One region of the Dickeya ananatis genome, then DNA from elsewhere that is predicted to be linked to it. Evidence: predicted binding sites of a transcription regulator. Region 1 holds the regulator's gene; each other region holds the start of a gene.
What was found. Region 1 encodes Fur, which represses iron uptake genes when iron is present. Its sites were predicted from a motif close to ATAATAATGAGAACNACTATCAA; they were not measured.
Positions count from the first base shown of each region.

Region 2: a site for Fur is predicted at 1,978-2,000, ahead of FGI04_RS00805 (siderophore-interacting protein). Genes of this name have one in related genera too.
Region 3: a site for Fur is predicted at 1,849-1,871, ahead of metC (cystathionine beta-lyase). Genes of this name have one in related genera too.
Region 4: a site for Fur is predicted at 2,626-2,648, ahead of efeU (iron uptake transporter permease EfeU). Genes of this name have one in related genera too.

Region 1 is NZ_CP040816.1:2,916,498-2,920,713, reverse strand. Features, by position in the region: gene nagE (N-acetylglucosamine-specific PTS transporter subunit IIBC) at 1-117, shown strand, start outside; gene glnS (glutamine--tRNA ligase) at 285-1,943, shown strand; gene fur (ferric iron uptake transcriptional regulator) at 2,027-2,473, opposite strand; gene fldA (flavodoxin FldA) at 2,881-3,408, opposite strand; gene FGI04_RS12835 (methyl-accepting chemotaxis protein) at 3,827-4,216, shown strand, end outside.
Region 2 is NZ_CP040816.1:185,589-189,804, forward strand. Features, by position in the region: gene sgrT (glucose uptake inhibitor SgrT) at 1-115, shown strand, start outside; gene tnaA (tryptophanase) at 246-1,646, opposite strand; gene tnaC (tryptophanase leader peptide) at 1,746-1,856, opposite strand; gene FGI04_RS00805 (siderophore-interacting protein) at 2,093-2,995, shown strand; gene leuD (3-isopropylmalate dehydratase small subunit) at 3,059-3,661, opposite strand; gene leuC (3-isopropylmalate dehydratase large subunit) at 3,673-4,216, opposite strand, start outside.
Region 3 is NZ_CP040816.1:3,805,404-3,809,619, forward strand. Features, by position in the region: gene FGI04_RS16905 (substrate-binding domain-containing protein) at 1-314, shown strand, start outside; gene exbD (TonB system transport protein ExbD) at 422-841, opposite strand; gene exbB (tol-pal system-associated acyl-CoA thioesterase) at 846-1,565, opposite strand; gene metC (cystathionine beta-lyase) at 2,053-3,246, shown strand; gene FGI04_RS16925 (DedA family protein) at 3,435-4,094, shown strand; gene FGI04_RS16930 (AraC family transcriptional regulator) at 4,161-4,216, opposite strand, start outside.
Region 4 is NZ_CP040816.1:2,739,036-2,743,251, forward strand. Features, by position in the region: gene efeB (iron uptake transporter deferrochelatase/peroxidase subunit) at 1-518, opposite strand, end outside; gene efeO (iron uptake system protein EfeO) at 530-1,651, opposite strand; gene efeU (iron uptake transporter permease EfeU) at 1,710-2,555, opposite strand; gene FGI04_RS12090 (sensor domain-containing diguanylate cyclase) at 2,823-4,216, opposite strand, start outside.

The DNA of each region.
Region 1 (4,216 bases):
GCACGTCAGTTAGGGGCTGCGGGTGTGATTCGTCTTAACAAGCAAAGCGTGCAGATTGTGGTTGGCACCCAGGCGGAGAATATCGCCGCCGCCTTGCGTGAGGTTTCACAGGAATAATTCGGCTGGCGTCATCATCGCCGTCTGATATCGGTAAACGGAGCGTGCCTGCAAGCGCGCTCCGTTTTTTTATCTTGAATTTTCATGAAACAAACGGTTGTTTCCCGGCGTGGCTTGTTGGATCATTAGTGGTTAAGGGTTGTTTTTTCGCATTTGAGGAACCAAGCATGAGTGAGGCTGAAGCCCGCCCAACCAACTTTATTCGTCAGATCATCGATGAAGATCTGGCTACCGGTAAACACGATCATATCCAGACGCGTTTTCCTCCAGAGCCGAACGGCTATCTTCATATCGGCCACGCTAAATCCATCTGCCTGAACTTCGGTATCGCTGAAGATTACCACGGCAAGTGCAACCTGCGCTTTGATGATACCAACCCGGTAAAAGAAGATATCGAGTATGTTGAGTCCATCAAACATGACGTGCAGTGGCTGGGTTTTTCCTGGAGCGGTAATGTTCGCTATTCGTCGGATTATTTTGATCAGTTGCACATGTATGCCGTTGAGCTGATCAATAAAGGGTTGGCGTATGTCGATGAGCTGACGCCGGAACAGATTCGTGAATATCGCGGCACGCTGACTTCTCCAGGCAAAAATAGCCCGTACCGTGATCGCCGTGTTGACGAGAACCTGGCGCTGTTTGAAAAAATGCGCAATGGCGGTTTCGCCGAAGGTGCTGCTTGTCTGCGTGCTAAAATCGACATGGCATCACCGTTTATCGTGATGCGCGACCCGGTGCTGTATCGCATCAAATTCGCCGAGCATCATCAGACCGGCAATAAGTGGTGCATCTACCCGATGTATGACTTCACCCACTGCATTTCCGATGCGCTGGAAGGTATTACACACTCGCTGTGTACGCTGGAGTTTCAGGATAACCGCCGCCTGTATGACTGGGTGCTGGATAACATCAGCATTCCTGCCCATCCGCGTCAGTACGAGTTTTCCCGCCTGAACCTGGAATACGCGGTCATGTCCAAGCGGAAACTGAACCAACTGGTAAGTGAGAAGATCGTCGAAGGCTGGAACGATCCGCGTATGCCGACCATCTCTGGTTTACGTCGTCGTGGCTATACTGCTGCTTCTATTCGTGAATTCTGCCGCCGCATTGGCGTGACCAAGCAGGATAACACCGTAGAAATGGCGGCACTCGAGTCGTGCATTCGTGATGATCTCAACGAGAATGCACCACGTGCGATGGCCGTACTGGATCCGGTGAAAGTGGTGATTGAGAACCTGCCTGAAGGCCATGAAGAGTGGCTGAGCATGCCCAACCATCCGAATAAGCCGGAGATGGGGACACGACAGGTTGCCTTCAGTCGTGAAGTGTATATCGATCGCGCTGATTTCCGTGAAGAAGCCAATAAGCAGTACAAACGTTTGGTGCTGGGCAAAGAAGTCCGTCTGCGCAATGCGTATGTCATTAAGGCTGAACGTATTGATAAAGACGAGCAGGGTGTGATCACCACGATTTACTGCAGCTGTGATACGGAAACCCTGAGCAAGGATCCGGCTGACGGCCGTAAAGTGAAAGGCGTGATCCACTGGGTATCTGCCGCTCACGCGCTGCCAGCGCAGTTCCGCCTGTATGACCGTCTGTTTAGCGTGGCTAACCCTGGCGGAGCAGAGGATTTTCTCTCCACCATCAATCCTGATTCACTGAGTATTGCTCAGGGCTTTGTCGAAGCCAGCTTGGGTAATGCCGAGGTCGAAAAAGCCTATCAGTTTGAGCGTGAAGGGTATTTTTGTGCGGATCGCGTATATTCCCGTTCTGATCATCTGGTATTCAATCGGACGGTGGGTTTGCGTGACAGTTGGGCGGGTTAATCACCGCCTGATGGTGGGGTACAAGATAAAAATAAAACCGCCTCGGCGGTTTTATTTTTGCTCAGAATAAAGAGAAGGCTCAATCAGCGTTCGTCGTGCGCGTTGTCGTCTTCACGGCAGTCGCCGCTACTGCAATGGCCGTACAGATACAAACTGTGGTTGGTGAGCTTGATGCCATGCTTCTCGGAGATTTCACGCTGGCGTGCTTCGATAGACTCATCGCTGAATTCAATCACCCGACCGCAATCCAGACAGATCAAATGATCATGGTGGTGCTGTTGGGTGAGTTCGAAAACGGATTTGCCACCTTCGAAGTTGTGGCGGGTGACAATGCCTGCATCGTCAAACTGGTTAAGCACACGGTAGACAGTGGCCAAACCAATCTCTTCCCCCATATCAATCAGCTTCTTGTATAAGTCTTCCGCGCTGACGTGGTGGCATTGAGGATCCTGAAGGACTTCCAGAATTTTCAGTCGTGGAAGTGTGACTTTCAGGCCGGCCTTCTTTAATGCGGTGTTGTTGTCAGTCATGCGGATTTAGTCCTGTTACGTGCTTTATCTGGGAGGCTATTAGCCTAGTATCATCGGTCGGCGTAAAAAAGGTCATGTGTCTCAATTATAGAACCGCACCATCGAAATGAAAACTACGGAACTTTTACAATATGGTTCAGGTTAACGTACTGTATTCAGAGTAGTTATCGATAAGGAACAAATTGTATGCCAGGATTTATCATTAAACATAATCCGGCTGAGCGGATGACATTGTACCTTGTCAGGATGAAAAGTTAAAAAAATGTATCACTGATTGCGATAGGTTTTATCTATCTATGGCTCTCATTATCGATTTAGCCATCGATTTATCTGTCGATATTTACCTATCGATGGTGATATGGCCCCGAATACATGGGCACCAGCGGTGCGTCAGGGCCACGGGTGAATCAGGCCAGTAAGGCTTTCAAATTCAGCTCTTCGCTGATTTGCTTGACCCAGTTGGAGACGCGTTCGCTGGTCAGTTCCGGCTGGCGGTCTTCATCAATAGCCAGGCCGATAAAGTGATCGTCATCCGCCAGGCCTTTTGAGGCTTCGAAGTAGTAACCTTCGGTCGGCCAGTGACCGACGATGTTTGCACCGCGTGGTTCGATGATGTCGCGAATGGTGCCCATGGCATCACAGAAGTACTCTGCGTAATCTTCCTGATCACCGCAACCAAAGATGGCTACGAGTTTGCCAGAAAAATCAATCTCTTCCAGTGTTGGGAAGAAGTCATCCCAGTCACACTGTGCTTCGCCGTAATACCAGGTCGGGATACCCAACAGCAGGATGTTAAAGCGCTCCAGATCCTCTTTGCTGCTTTTGGCAATGTCGTGCAGTTCGGCGACGTCGCTGCCCAGTTGTTGCTGGATAGTTTTAGCAATATTTTCCGTATTACCAGTATCACTGCCAAAAAAAATGCCTATGAGAGCCATAGATTAAATAACCTCTTGATTCCTAAGGGTATGGTGCTTGAGTCACCCACTATTTGCTAATAATAGCAGACACTGTCTGGCGGATAAACGTGTATCTGTGGCTGCCTGCAGTCGCGCTGTAAAAACAATTAGTTGATTCTTTTTTAATCGCTTTCTTAATGTTTTTTTAATTTTTTTTAAATACGATATTCTCACAGGTAACTGAAATTATGGGTAATTGGTTAACTATCTAATTTTTATTAGTTTTTTAAAAAACAGAAAAGACTAAATATTCTTATAGTTTTGACGATGACGAAACATGGTGCTTTATTGAATGTAAATGTGCAGCAATGTTTCTTACAAAACGAGAGACTTTCTCATTACATAAGTCAAAACAAGCCTTACCTCCTCGATCAATAGCTCGTTTATGGAGTCAATTATGCAATTCCTAAAAAATATTGCCATTCGCACTGCCATGTTATGGGTGCTTGGCAGCTTCTGTGTGTTATGGATTGCGGTCTCGCTCTACACCATGTACTCGTTCAAAACCATGAACGAAACGTCTAAAACCAGTGCTTTGCTGGTTAATAATATGAATTTGGTTAATACCGGTAATGACCAGTATTTCCGTATGGTAACCCGACTGGCACGTGCGATTGATTATCGGCAGAGTGGCGATGATCAGAAGGCAGATGAACAGCAAAAATCATCACAGGCTGCGTTAGATCTACTGAAATCTAACCTGGAAGCCTTCAAAAAGATTGATCATGCCGGCATGTCGCCGGAGCTGGTGGACGCGGTAACCCGTGACTGGAGCAACCTGATTACC
Region 2 (4,216 bases), 2.0 Mb from region 1:
CTGTCGTCGGGGATGGGGTGTACTCACCGCTCCCCAGCGAATGGCATTGCTGTTACAGGTTACGCAATGGCAGATCCAGGATATGGAGGAGGAAGACTATCGCCGCTGGCTGTAATGCCGGTAGTTATCGAATGAGAGTGAGAACGACGGCGGGAAATCGCCACAGTGTTCTGAGTAATGGTGCTGTTCACCAGCCAGCGGAGTGCTCCGCTGGCTTTTTTTATAGCAGTTTTGATGATGGTGCGTTATTCCACCGGTTTCAGCCGGGCGACAAAGTGGCGCAATACCGGCGGCTCATAGGTGAACGTCAGACCTTTGATGCTGCTGGCTCTTTCTTTCAGTGCAATCAGCGAGTCGGCGATATAGTCCATGTGATCGTTGGTATACACCCGGCGCGGAATGGTCAGGCGCAGCAGTTCCAGCGGCGACGGCTTCTGTTCGCCGGTGTCCGGGTCACGTCCCAGCAACAGTGAACCGATTTCCACACTGCGGATACCCGCTTCCAGATACAGCTCATTATTCAGCGCTTGTGCCGGGAACTGCTCCGCTGGGATATGCGGCAGCAGCTTTTTCGCATCGACAAACACCGCATGCCCACCTACCGGGTATTGAATCGGAATCCCACCGGCACGCAGGCGCTCGCCGAGGTAGGTCACCTGGCCGATACGATAGGTCAGGTAGTCTTCGTTCATGCCTTCTTCCAGACCGATAGCCAGCGCTTCCATGTCACGCCCCGCCAACCCGCCGTAGGTCACGAACCCTTCCATTGGTACACAGCGGATGCGTACCTCGTTGAACAACTCTTCGTCGCTGCGAAAACAGCACAGTCCGCCGATGTTCACCATCGGATCCTTCTTCGCTGACATGGTGAGCATGTCGCCGTACTGGTACATCTCATGGACAATCGCTTTGATCGAGCGGTTCTCATAACCGGCTTCACGTTGTTTGATAAACCAGGCATTTTCACAAAACCGGGCCGAGTCGATCACAACCGGGATCCCGTGCTGCTGCGCGATGCGATATACCTCGCGCATGTTACCCATTGAAATCGGCTGGCCGCCGGAGCTGTTGCAGGTGACGGTGGTGATGATCGCCACGACGTTGTCCGCACCGTGTTGCTCGATGGTGGTCTGTAACAGGTCAAGGTCGAAGTCGCCTTTCCAGTCGTAATAGGTGGTGGTGTCGAAGGCTTTGGGTGTCACCACGTTGATGGCGCGTGCACCGTTTAACTCCACATGGGCAGCGGTGGTGTCAAAATGGAAGTTGGAAATGAACACCGGTTTCTTGCCGCCGCCGGCGCGCTGTTTTTTGGCGATCAGACACGGGAACAGGATTTGCTCCGCGCCACGGCCCTGATGGGTCGGAATCGTGAACGGATAACCCAGCAGCGCCTTGACCTGATCGCACAGATGGTAGTAGTTGCGCGACCCGGCATAGGCTTCGTCGCCCATCATCAGCCCGGCCCACTGTCGGTCGCTCATGGCGCCGGTACCGGAGTCGGTCAGCAGGTCGATGTAGACATCCTCACTGCGTAACAAAAACGGGTTGTAGCCTGCTTCCTGCAAGGCGCGTTCCCGTTCGTCGCGAGTGGTCATACGGATGTTTTCTACCATTTTGATACGAAAAGGCTCAGGGATGCGTTTCATGCACTTTCTCCATAACGCCAGTCAGCAGGCCGGTTTGCCGCTGTATGACGTCAAAAACAATAAATTGAAATAAAAGGAAAAAATCAGCGAGATGCTGAATCAGGCATGAAACGGGCGTGGGAAATCGTCGGTAAGGCGGTGGTCGATGTTGAACCAGGGGCGACAGTCGCCGGAGAGGCTCAGGCGATAACACCGGATGATGCGTGTCATGAGGTCTCCTTATCTCGTGAATAACGAACAACCAGAATAAGGCAAAAGTACCGGATAAAACCGTGATCACACGGGCGATCCCGCACTGACAGTATAGCCTTATATGAGAATTAAAATTAATTCAATAATGGTTCTCATTAGCGTACTTTAATGTTAAAACAGTCGACGTTTGGCATCGGAACCGGGTGTTGGGGCGTGTTGCCGTGGAGTCACTAACAAAGAGGTAAAGGCAGGTTATGGCTGGGGTAAAGGAATATAAAGTGTTTGATGTGACGTTGGCCCATAAGACATTGCTTACCCCATCGCTGATGCGTTGTGTATTCAGCGGCGAAGCGGTGAAGAAGATGAAAATCTGCTCGCCGGATCAACGAATTAAAGTATTGCTGCCCGCCGAGGACGGCACGCCGCCGCGTCTGCCGGATGTCGGCGAGTGGTACAAGCTGGTGCAGGCAATGCCCAAAGCGCAACGCCCGATTCCCCGCACCTACACGCTACGCAGTCTGGATACCGTCGCCGGAGAAATGGTGGTGGAGTTCGTGGTGCACGGCACCGAAGGCCCGGCTTCAGCCTGGGCGATGAGCGCGCAGCCCGGCGAAGAATTGCAGGTAGTGGCGCCGCGCGGCGATTTTGCCGGCGATAACGGCGGCTATGAATGGGTACTGTCGGAAAATACCCGTCAGGTGCTGCTGATGGGGGATGAAACCGCGCTGCCGGCGATCAAAGGCATTCTGGAACAGTTATCGCAACTGGATAACACACCGCAGGTGCAGGCATTTATCGAAGTACCATTACAGGCCGATTGCACTGACGATTATCGCCAGTTGCCGTTTGCCGAGGTGGTATGGCTGCCGCGCGAAGGCACTGGCGCGACCTATGGTGAGCGCTTGCTGGAGGCGGCGCGCCATTGGTCATGCCCGGTAGCGCAGGTAGCAGCACAGCCAGTGATGGTGGCAGATATCGAAGAGGGCGAGAAGGTGTGGGAACCGGCCAGCACGCAGCAGGGGCAGTTCTTCGGGTGGGTGGCCACGGAGTCCTCAGCGGTGAAGGCGCTGCGCCGCTATCTGCTGGCAGAAAAAGGCCTTGCGCAGGAGTCAGTCACCTTTATGGCCTACTGGAGCCGCGGTCCGCGTCCTCATTGAGGTTGTTGACAACAAAGCCCACAGAAGTGGGCTTTGTGCGTGCAATAAAACAGCAAGGCAAAACTAGCGCAGAAACGCCGGTTGTTGCTGCTCGTAGCGGGAGATGGCCGCTTCGTGCTGCAGCGTCAGGCCGATGCTGTCCAGACCGTTTATCATGCAGTGACGGCGGAAGCTGTCTATTTCAAACGAATAGGTTTTCTCGCCTGCTTTAACCTGCTGTGCTTCCAGATCCACCGTGAAGGTAATGCCTTCATGGCTGGCTACCAGTTTGAACAGGTCGTCGATATCGGCATCGCTCAATTTAACCGGCAACAGCTGGTTGTTAAACGAGTTACCGTAGAAAATATCGGCGAAGCTCGGGGCGATAACGACCTTAAAGCCGTAGTCGGTCAACGCCCACGGCGCGTGCTCACGGGAAGAGCCACAGCCGAAGTTTTCGCGTGCCAGCAGAATGCTCGCACCTTTATAGCGCGGCTGGTTCAGCACGAAATCCGGGTTAGGCTGCTGACCGGCATCGTCCAGAAAACGCCAGTCGTGAAACAGATGCTGACCAAAACCGGTACGGGTCACCTTTTGCAGAAACTGCTTCGGGATAATCGCGTCGGTATCGACGTTGGCGGCATCCAGCGGCACCACCAAACCAGTGTGTTGGGTAAATTTAGCCATGGTTGCCTCTCTTAATTCAGTTCACGGATGTCTGCAAAACGACCGGTAATCGCTGCCGCCGCCGCCATGGCGGGGCTGACCAGATGGGTGCGGCCGCCACGGCCCTGACGCCCTTCAAAGTTACGGTTACTGGTCGAGGCGCAACGCTCGCCCGGATTCAGACGGTCGTTATTCATCGCCAGACACATAGAGCAACCGGGCAGACGCCATTCGAAACCGGCATCCAGGAAGATTTTGTCCAGACCTTCGGCTTCCGCCTGCGCTTTGACCGGGCCGGAACCGGGGACAACATAGGCTTGTACACCATCGGCCACTTTGCGCCCTTTGGCGATGGCGGCAGCAGCGCGCAAGTCTTCAATACGGGAGTTGGTGCAGGAACCGATAAACACTTTGTCGATTGCCACTTCTGTCAATTTCACGCCCGGCTGCAAGCCCATATACGCCAGCGCTTTTTCTGCCGAAGCGCGCTCTACCGGGTCATTGAAGGATTCCGGTGTCGGGATGATTTGATCAACCGCGATCACCTGACCGGGGTTGGTGCCCCAGGTCACTTGC
Region 3 (4,216 bases), 890 kb from region 1:
CACAGTTATGCGCCCGTCTGGGTCGCCCCCCACGCGCCTTATTTACCGCGGCCTGCGGCCTGCTGGAAGGGGTGCTACGCTATCTGAATCAACACAACCTGATGGACTGCGATATGCGGTTGTGTAGCTTTGACGATCACTATCTATTCGACTGTCTGCCGATGAAAATCGATACCGTGGCGCAGGATTGCGAAACGCTGGCGCGCAACAGCTTTGAGATGATCAACGCGCTGATTGAAGGACAACCGCTCGCGGAAAGCCGCGTGTACGTGCCGACCCGGCTGCACTGGCGTCACCCCGACTCCCGTTCCTGAATACGGCATCAACCATCACGCCTTGTGAGGTATTTCGCCAATAAAAAAACCACCGCACAGACGGTGGTTCTTTTACTGGTGGTTCGATGCTGTCAGTACCCCGTTTCTCAGCGTACTTTCTCCGCCCCCACCAGGCCGATTTTGAGATACCCGGCGTCACGCAACGAGTCCATCACCCGCATCAGGGTTTCATAATCCACGCTCTTATCTGCCTGGAAAAAGACGGTGGTGTCTTTATTACCTTGTGTTTTGATTTCCAGCGCCTGCGCCAGCGTCGCTTCGGTTACCGCATCGTCACCCAAATACAACTGCTTATCCGCCTTCACCGTCAAAAACACCGGCTTTTGTGGGCGTGGCTGCGGCGTGGCGCTGGACGCAGGCAGGTTGACGCGCACGTCTACTGTCGCCAGCGGTGCCGCCACCATAAAGATGATTAACAGCACCAACATGACATCGATAAACGGCGTCACGTTGATGTCGTGCATTTCACCGTTTTCACTCTGCCCGTCGTTCAGATGCATCGCCATCGACTTACCCTACCCGCAGCTGGTGTGCCGATGAAGGAGAAGGCTTGCCGACGCTGGCAGCAATATCCAGATCGCGGCTTTGCAGCAACAGAATCTGCGCAGCCACATCGCCAACCATCGCCTTGTAGCTGGCCGTCCAGCGTGCAAACACGTTGTAAATCACCACAGCAGGGATTGCCGCCACCAACCCGATGGCGGTCGCTAGCAGAGCTTCGGCGATACCGGGGGCTACCACTGCCAGATTGGTCGTCTGCGATTGGGCAATACCAATGAAGCTATTCATGATACCCCACACCGTACCAAACAGACCGATAAACGGTGCGATAGCGCCGACGGTCGCCAGATAACCGGTTCCGCGTCCCATTTGACGCCCGGTTGCTGCGACACGGCGTTCAAAGCGAAACGCGGTACGTTCCTTGATGCCACCGTTGTCGTCAGAGCGTTCGGACAGCGCCTGCTCATTGCGGGCGTCCGTCAGCAGTTGCAGCGACACGCTACCCGGTTTGAACACCGCCGCGATATCCGCTGCATCATCCAGTGTGCGGGCGTCTTCCAGTGCCTGATACTCACGGCGGATGCGCTTTTTCGCCCCCATCAGGCTCGCGCTCTTACTGAAAAAAATCGCCCAGGTGACCACGGATGCCAGTAACAGGCCAATCATTACTGTTTTTACCACGACATCAGCGTGCTGATACATGCCCAGAACGGACAAGTCGGTATTCATCAGGCCACCGACCGCGCCCGTCGGCGGCAGTACCGACGGCGTAGCAACAGCCGATGCCGTATCCGCAGCAACCGACGCCGGTGCTGCCAGCGTGCGCCCCGTTATTCCTAACAACGCAAACGCCATCAGGCGATACATCACGCCCCCGAACACCCCGACAGACTTACGCCAGACCGATGACGCCCGTAGGTCAATCTTCTTCTCAGCCGTATACACGCTGTGCCTCCACCCTCATTCTTATACCACCGTAATCTGGCGAAAATGATACCAAACCTGAAATTAATTGATAGTCGTTCTCATTATTATTTGCGTATTGATGACCTTCGCTATTCGAGACATCCCTTATCCTGACCCGCTGCCGTGTCTGTAGCCCCGGTGTCATCCTGAGACATCTTCATCCAGATAAGAAAAGCCGCCCCCTGTCCCTCCAGCCGTGATAACGTACAAGGCTGAACGCAAGGAATGTTTGAGCTACAGGTAACGCCGAATGACGAGTAAAAAAATCGCCACCACACTGGTGGCCGCTGGACGCAGCAAACGCGTCACCCAGGGTGCGGTAAACCCGGTCATCCAACGTGCTTCTTCATTGATATTCGATAGCGTGCAAGAGAAACATCACGCCGCCGTTAACCGGACCAAAGGTGCCTTGTTTTATGGCCGCCGCGGCACGCTGACCCATTTCGCATTTCAGGATGCGATGACCGAACTGGAAGGCGGCGTAGGTTGTGCACTCTACCCCTGTGGGGCTGCCGCGATAGCCAACGCCATTAGCTCGTTTGTCTCAGCAGGCGATCATCTTTTGGTTACCGGCTCAGCCTATGAACCAACGCAGGATTTTTGTAACAAAGTGCTGAGTCGAATGAACATCAGCACGACCTTTTTTGATCCCATGGTAGGCAGTGATATCGCCAGCCTGATCCAACCCAACACCCGTGTGGTCTTCCTGGAATCGCCCGGCTCCATCACCATGGAAGTGCATGATGTGCCAGCGATTGTCGCGGCAGTTCGTCGCGTTAACCCGGATATCGTTATCATGATCGACAACACCTGGGCTGCCGGTGTGTTGTTCCGTCCGCTTGAGCTTGGCGTGGATATTTCGATCCAGTCCGGCACCAAATATATCGTCGGCCATTCCGATGCGATGATCGGTACCGCCGTTGCCAACGCACGTTGCTGGGATCAATTGCGCGAACAATCCTACCTGATGGGACAGATGGCCGACGCGGACAGCGCCTATCTGGCCAGCCGTGGCCTGCGCACACTCGGTGTCAGATTGCAACAGCATCAGGAAAACGGCCTGCGCGTAGCACGCTGGCTGGCGCAGCGGCCGGAAGTCGCGACAGTGAATCACCCTGCGCTACCCAGCTGTAAAGGGCATGAATTTTTCGTGCGGGATTTTAGCGGCAGTAACGGCCTGTTCTCGTTTGTGCTAAAAGAAACACTAAGCCGCCAACAACTGGCCCATTACCTTGATCATTTCAGCCACTTCCGTATGGCTTACTCTTGGGGTGGTTTCGAATCATTGATTCTGGCGAACCAACCGCAAGAACTGGCGGCGATTCGTCCGGCAGGCGGTGTCGACGTGACCGGTACGCTGGTTCGACTGCACATCGGTCTGGAAGATTACGACGACCTGGAAGCCGATTTGGAAGCCGGCTTTAGGAGATTGCAGGAAATGTGACGCCATTATCCCTCTGGCCCCGTGAAGCTGCTGTGGTAAGTCAGGCAAAGCGTATATGATGAGCAGTTACAACGATGACAAAACGTTTACCTTTTTTACCCTATCCTGATGCTCGTATTTTGAAGCTCAGCGCACGCAGTGTATTTACGCGGCCACAGGGTTTATAGCAAAACCAGACAGGATGCAATATGAGTGTTGTTCATGAAATAATACGGGCGCTGTGGCAGCAAGACTTCAGCGTCTTGTCCGATCCACAGGTAATATGGGTGATTTATGGCATGCTTTTTACCACCCTGTTTCTGGAAAATGGCCTGCTCCCCGCGTCCTTTCTGCCTGGTGATAGCCTGTTATTGCTGACTGGCGCGCTGGTCGCCAGAGGTGTGATGAGCTTCCTTCCTGCCGCAGTGTTATTGACGATAGCAGCAAGCCTTGGCTGCTGGTTAAGCTACCTGCAAGGGCGCTGGCTGGGCGACACCCAGTTGGTGAAGAAATGGCTGCATCAGTTACCCGCTCACTACCACCAGCGCACTCACAATTTGTTCCACCAGCATGGGCTGTCCGCACTGTTGGTAGGTCGTTTTCTGGCGTTTGTCCGTACCCTGCTACCCACCATCGCTGGGATCTCCGGGTTCAGCAGTACCCGCTTTCAGATTTTCAACTGGCTCAGTGGTTTTCTGTGGGTCAGCGGTATCATCACGATGGGTTACGCGCTCAACCAGATTCCACTGGTCAAACGTTATGAAGACCAGTTCATGGCCGCATTGTGTATCCTGCCGCTGCTATTGTTGGTTAGCGGGCTGGTGGGAATGTTGTTGGTTTTGTGGCGTAAAAGACGCGCCATGGCCTGAAACCCACAAAAAATCTTATCTATCCCCTTCAATTCCCTGAGTGGGCGGGCATACCGCCCACTCGGTTTAATTACTCTCAACCACCTCAGCGCCTGAACGCAAGCGAGCCACCTCATCACCCG
Region 4 (4,216 bases), 180 kb from region 1:
CGTTGCAGCTTCAGCGGCTTGAGTGCCTGCAAACCAAAACGCTCGTCAAACAGTGACCCACCGACTGACACGGTGATGGTGAGGTTATCCGGGTAGATGTCGGGCCCCATGATGCCGGAATCCAGCGGTGGCAAGCGCGGGTCTACATCCGGCACTTTGCCCCCTTGCGTCAAAAACGCAATACGCTGGGTCAGCAACCGAAATAACCGAACCAGATCAGCTTTGTTGGTCGCCAGTACATCAAACGCCACCAGCATCATCGCCGCCTGTTGTGGCGTGACGATACCCGCCTGATGTTCGCCCAGATACGGCTGTTTTTCCCAGCGATCATCCTGCATTGCCTGCGGCTTTTCTTCCGCCTGCGCCAGCCGGTCCGCACCGAGCGCCAGCGCACCGCCCATCATCCCCAGCCCTTGCAATAAGCGGCGGCGTGACGGTGAAGCCAGGTCAGGATGAGCCGGACACGCGGAGGGATGAGAAGACGTCGGCCCGCCTTGCGGGCCCGTGGTATGACTCATGATTGCTCGCCTCAATCCAGCCCAAGCACGCCGCGCAACTGTGCCAAATCTTCCGCCAGCGTCGTGATCGGCCCTTTCAACGCCGTGCGATCGGCATCGCTCAGCTTCTCGTAAGATTCAAACCCGTCTTTGGTTTTGTACTTCGCCAGTACGCTATCAACGGTTTTGAAATTGGCGTCAACTTTGCCAAGCAACGTCGGATTGGCCTTCTCCAGCAACGGACGCAGCAGGTTAACAATCTTCTGCGCGCCATCAACGTTGGCCTGGAAGTCCCACAAGTCAGTACGGCTATAGCGATCTTCCTCGCCGCTGATCTTGGTTGCCGCCACTTCCTCAATCAGGCCTGCGGCACCGCCCACCACTTTATTCGGCGGGAAGGTCAGGCTGGCGATACGTTTTTGCAGTTCCTGGGTATCGGCATTGAGTTGGTCGGCGTAATGCTCCATCCCTTTGGTGGAGTGATCGGCGAACAGCGCTTTCTCCAGGCGGTGGAAACCGGTGAATTTCGGGTCGTCAGCTTTCTTCTCGTAGTCGTCTTCGCGGGCGTCAATACTCCCATCCAGATCGGAGAACAGCTCGGCAATCGGCTCAATACGCTCGTAGTGCTGACGGGTCGGCGCATACAGTTTGCGCGCCTCATCCAGCTTACCGGCCTTGATGGCGGCCGTGAACAGTTTGGTCTGCTGAACCAACCCGTCCACCTCTTTGGTCACATACACCTTGTATTCGGCGATAGGTCCGACCAGGTCCAGAACGTTGGTTTTGGCTGTAGCCGCCTCAGCGCTGGCGGTAACCACCAGCTTACCTTTCGGGTTGCTGAGCAGCCCGCAGGTCATGTCATACTCACCCGGCTCCAGATTCGCGGTCATCTTTTGGGTAAAGCCCGGCGCGATGTTCTCACGTTCTTCCACCACCATCACCCCTTTGAGGATTTCCCACTCCAGGTTTTTCTGGCTGGCGTTGGTGACGACAAACTGTGTTTTACCTGCCGCGACCGTCACCTGCATCGGCTCGCACTGCTTGTCATTGACGGTTATCTTAACCTGCGCAATATCCGCAGCCAGCACACTGAACGCAGGCATAACCAGCAGAGCGGCGCACAGCGCCGTACGACGAAAAACAGGTGTAGACATAGACGTATCCCTTTTTGCATTAATTGTTAATGGTGATAGTTTCTTGAAATTACAATCGTCAGTGATGATGTTTACGTGCCGTTGCCATCGCATTCGGCTCCATGCGCTGTGGCAGGAAAAAGCACACCAGCGCCGGGATCAGGTACAGGAAATAGACCACCACTTCACTGACCGTCGGTGTTTCCTGATAACCGAACAAGCCTTCTAACAAGGTGCCAAACAGGGTGTGGGTCGACAGCGTGGCGCTGAAATCAAACGCAATCTGCTGGAATTGATTCCACAACCCGGCTTCGTGAAAGGCGCGGATCGCCCCGGCAGCCAGACCGGCGGCAACAAACAAAATGAACAGGCTGCTCCATTTGAAGAAGCTGGCCAGATGCAGTTTCACCCCGCCCCAGTAGATCATCACGCCGACGGCAATTGCGCACACAAGCCCAAGTACCGCGCCAATCGGCGCGTAAATACCGACATCCTGCTGGAAAGCGGCCAGCAAGAAGAACACCGACTCCAGGCCTTCACGCGCGACGGCGAAGAACACCATCGCCACCAGCGCCCACCCTTGACGCTTGCTGGCATTGAGTGCCTGATCGATAGCGCCTTCCAGATGAACGCGCACTGAGCGAGAGACTTTGCGCATCCAAAACACCATGTAAGTGAGGATGACCACCGCTACCACCGCCACGATCCCTTCAAACAGCTCCTGCTGTTTTTGCGGAAATTCACCGGTGGTGGCGTTGATAAAGACCCCGAGTGCCAGACATAACGCCAGCGCCAGTACCACCCCCGCCCAGACGGCTCCCAGCCACTGTTCGCGCTGGGTACGCTTCAGGTAGCTGGCAATCAGGCTGACGATCAGTGCGGCCTCCAGACCTTCACGGAACATGATCAGTAACGGCACAAACATGGATGGATACTCCTTAAGGCAGCCTGCACATACCGGCAGCCACACACAAGTGATGCGAATCAGACAAAGAATGATAATAGTTCTTATTAATATAGAAAGGGAAGGAGGGGATAACTCAATTTTTTCTAATCAAATATTTCAATGCGATCAGTGATGTGGGTCAGAGACAATTCCGTGTTGCGACCAGTTAATGGTAGATAAATTATATATTAATCATATTATTATATGAAAATAGCGATACCCACATCTGGCAATAACTCACCGGCATTATAGTCGTACACACTGGCCGCGGCCTTTTTTCTTCGCCAGATATAACGCCTGATCAGCCCCCTCTTTCAGGCGCTGAATATCGCAGGGGTTATCGTTGGAATGTGAATAGACGCCTACGCTCACCGTCACCACCTGCTCAGGCAGTAGCGACGCCTCATGCGGCAGTGCGCAGCGGCGTATATTCTCCACCACTTTCTCACCGTATACCGCAGCCTGTTCACCATTCATTCCGGGCAAAATAATCGCGAACTCCTCACCGCCATAGCGGGCAGCCAGAGCGGTGTCCGGTAATGGCAGGCTGTTCAATACGCTGCCCAGTTGGTTCAGGCAACGATCGCCTAAAACATGACCGTAGGTATCGTTGTAACGCTTGAAGAAATCCACATCCAGCATAATCAATGACAACGGCCCACCTTCATCACGAGCACGGTTCAACGATTGCTCCAGGTAGAGATCGAAACGCCGACGGTTAGCCAGCTTGGTGAGTGGGTCGATCAGGGCCAGTTTTTGCAATATTTTATTCTTGTCGCTTTCCTCCTGATGCAGACGACTAATCGCATCCTTGTTTTTTACCGTCTGCCGGACCTGCCTGAGCACAAAGTTCCCCAGGAAAAACATGGCGAGTAACACCATGAGGTTAATCACTATCGCCGATATGTTCTCCTTCAGCCAGCGAGCCTGCAGCGCATCCCGTTCAAGGCTTGCCGCTACCACCAGCGGATAACGCTCCAGCTTGACATAGCCGACAATACGCACCTTGTTATCCAGAGTGGTACGCCAGATACCCGTGCCGCTGCCCTGCTCCAGCCGGGATTTTTCAAACAGGCCACCGTCAGAGAAGTTGCTGTTAATGTATTGATCGCGGTTAGGGTAGAGGTAGATGGCATGCCCGTCAGCGTTCATTAATGACAACACGCCGTTGTAATCCAGGCTAAAGTAACTGTAAAAATTACCAAAGTAATTATGATCGATAGAGGCAAGGAAAACGCCCTTGAATTCACCGTTCGGCCCATTGATTCGTTTCGCCACCGGGATAACACGTTTGCCTGTCAACGTACTGGTCACTACCTTACCGATAAATAGCGATGTCGTATTATGTTCCTTGAGCCAGGAAAAATGCTCCCGCCGACTGACATTGTAGATATACAACGGCCCTTTGCCGGTGGATGAAATCAGCGTCCCATTCTTGTCAAAGAGGTAGAACCCGACTAATTGCGGCAATACCGAACGGTGGGCATCGAGCACACTTTTAACTCGCGAAGAATCCAGCATGCCGGTTTGTGATAATTCCCGCAGCATGTCATCAATAGCCACTTCAATGGGCACAAAAGTATCCTGCGCCTGACGTGACATTGCTACTGAGAGGTTAACGACATTTTTTTCTGCATCTA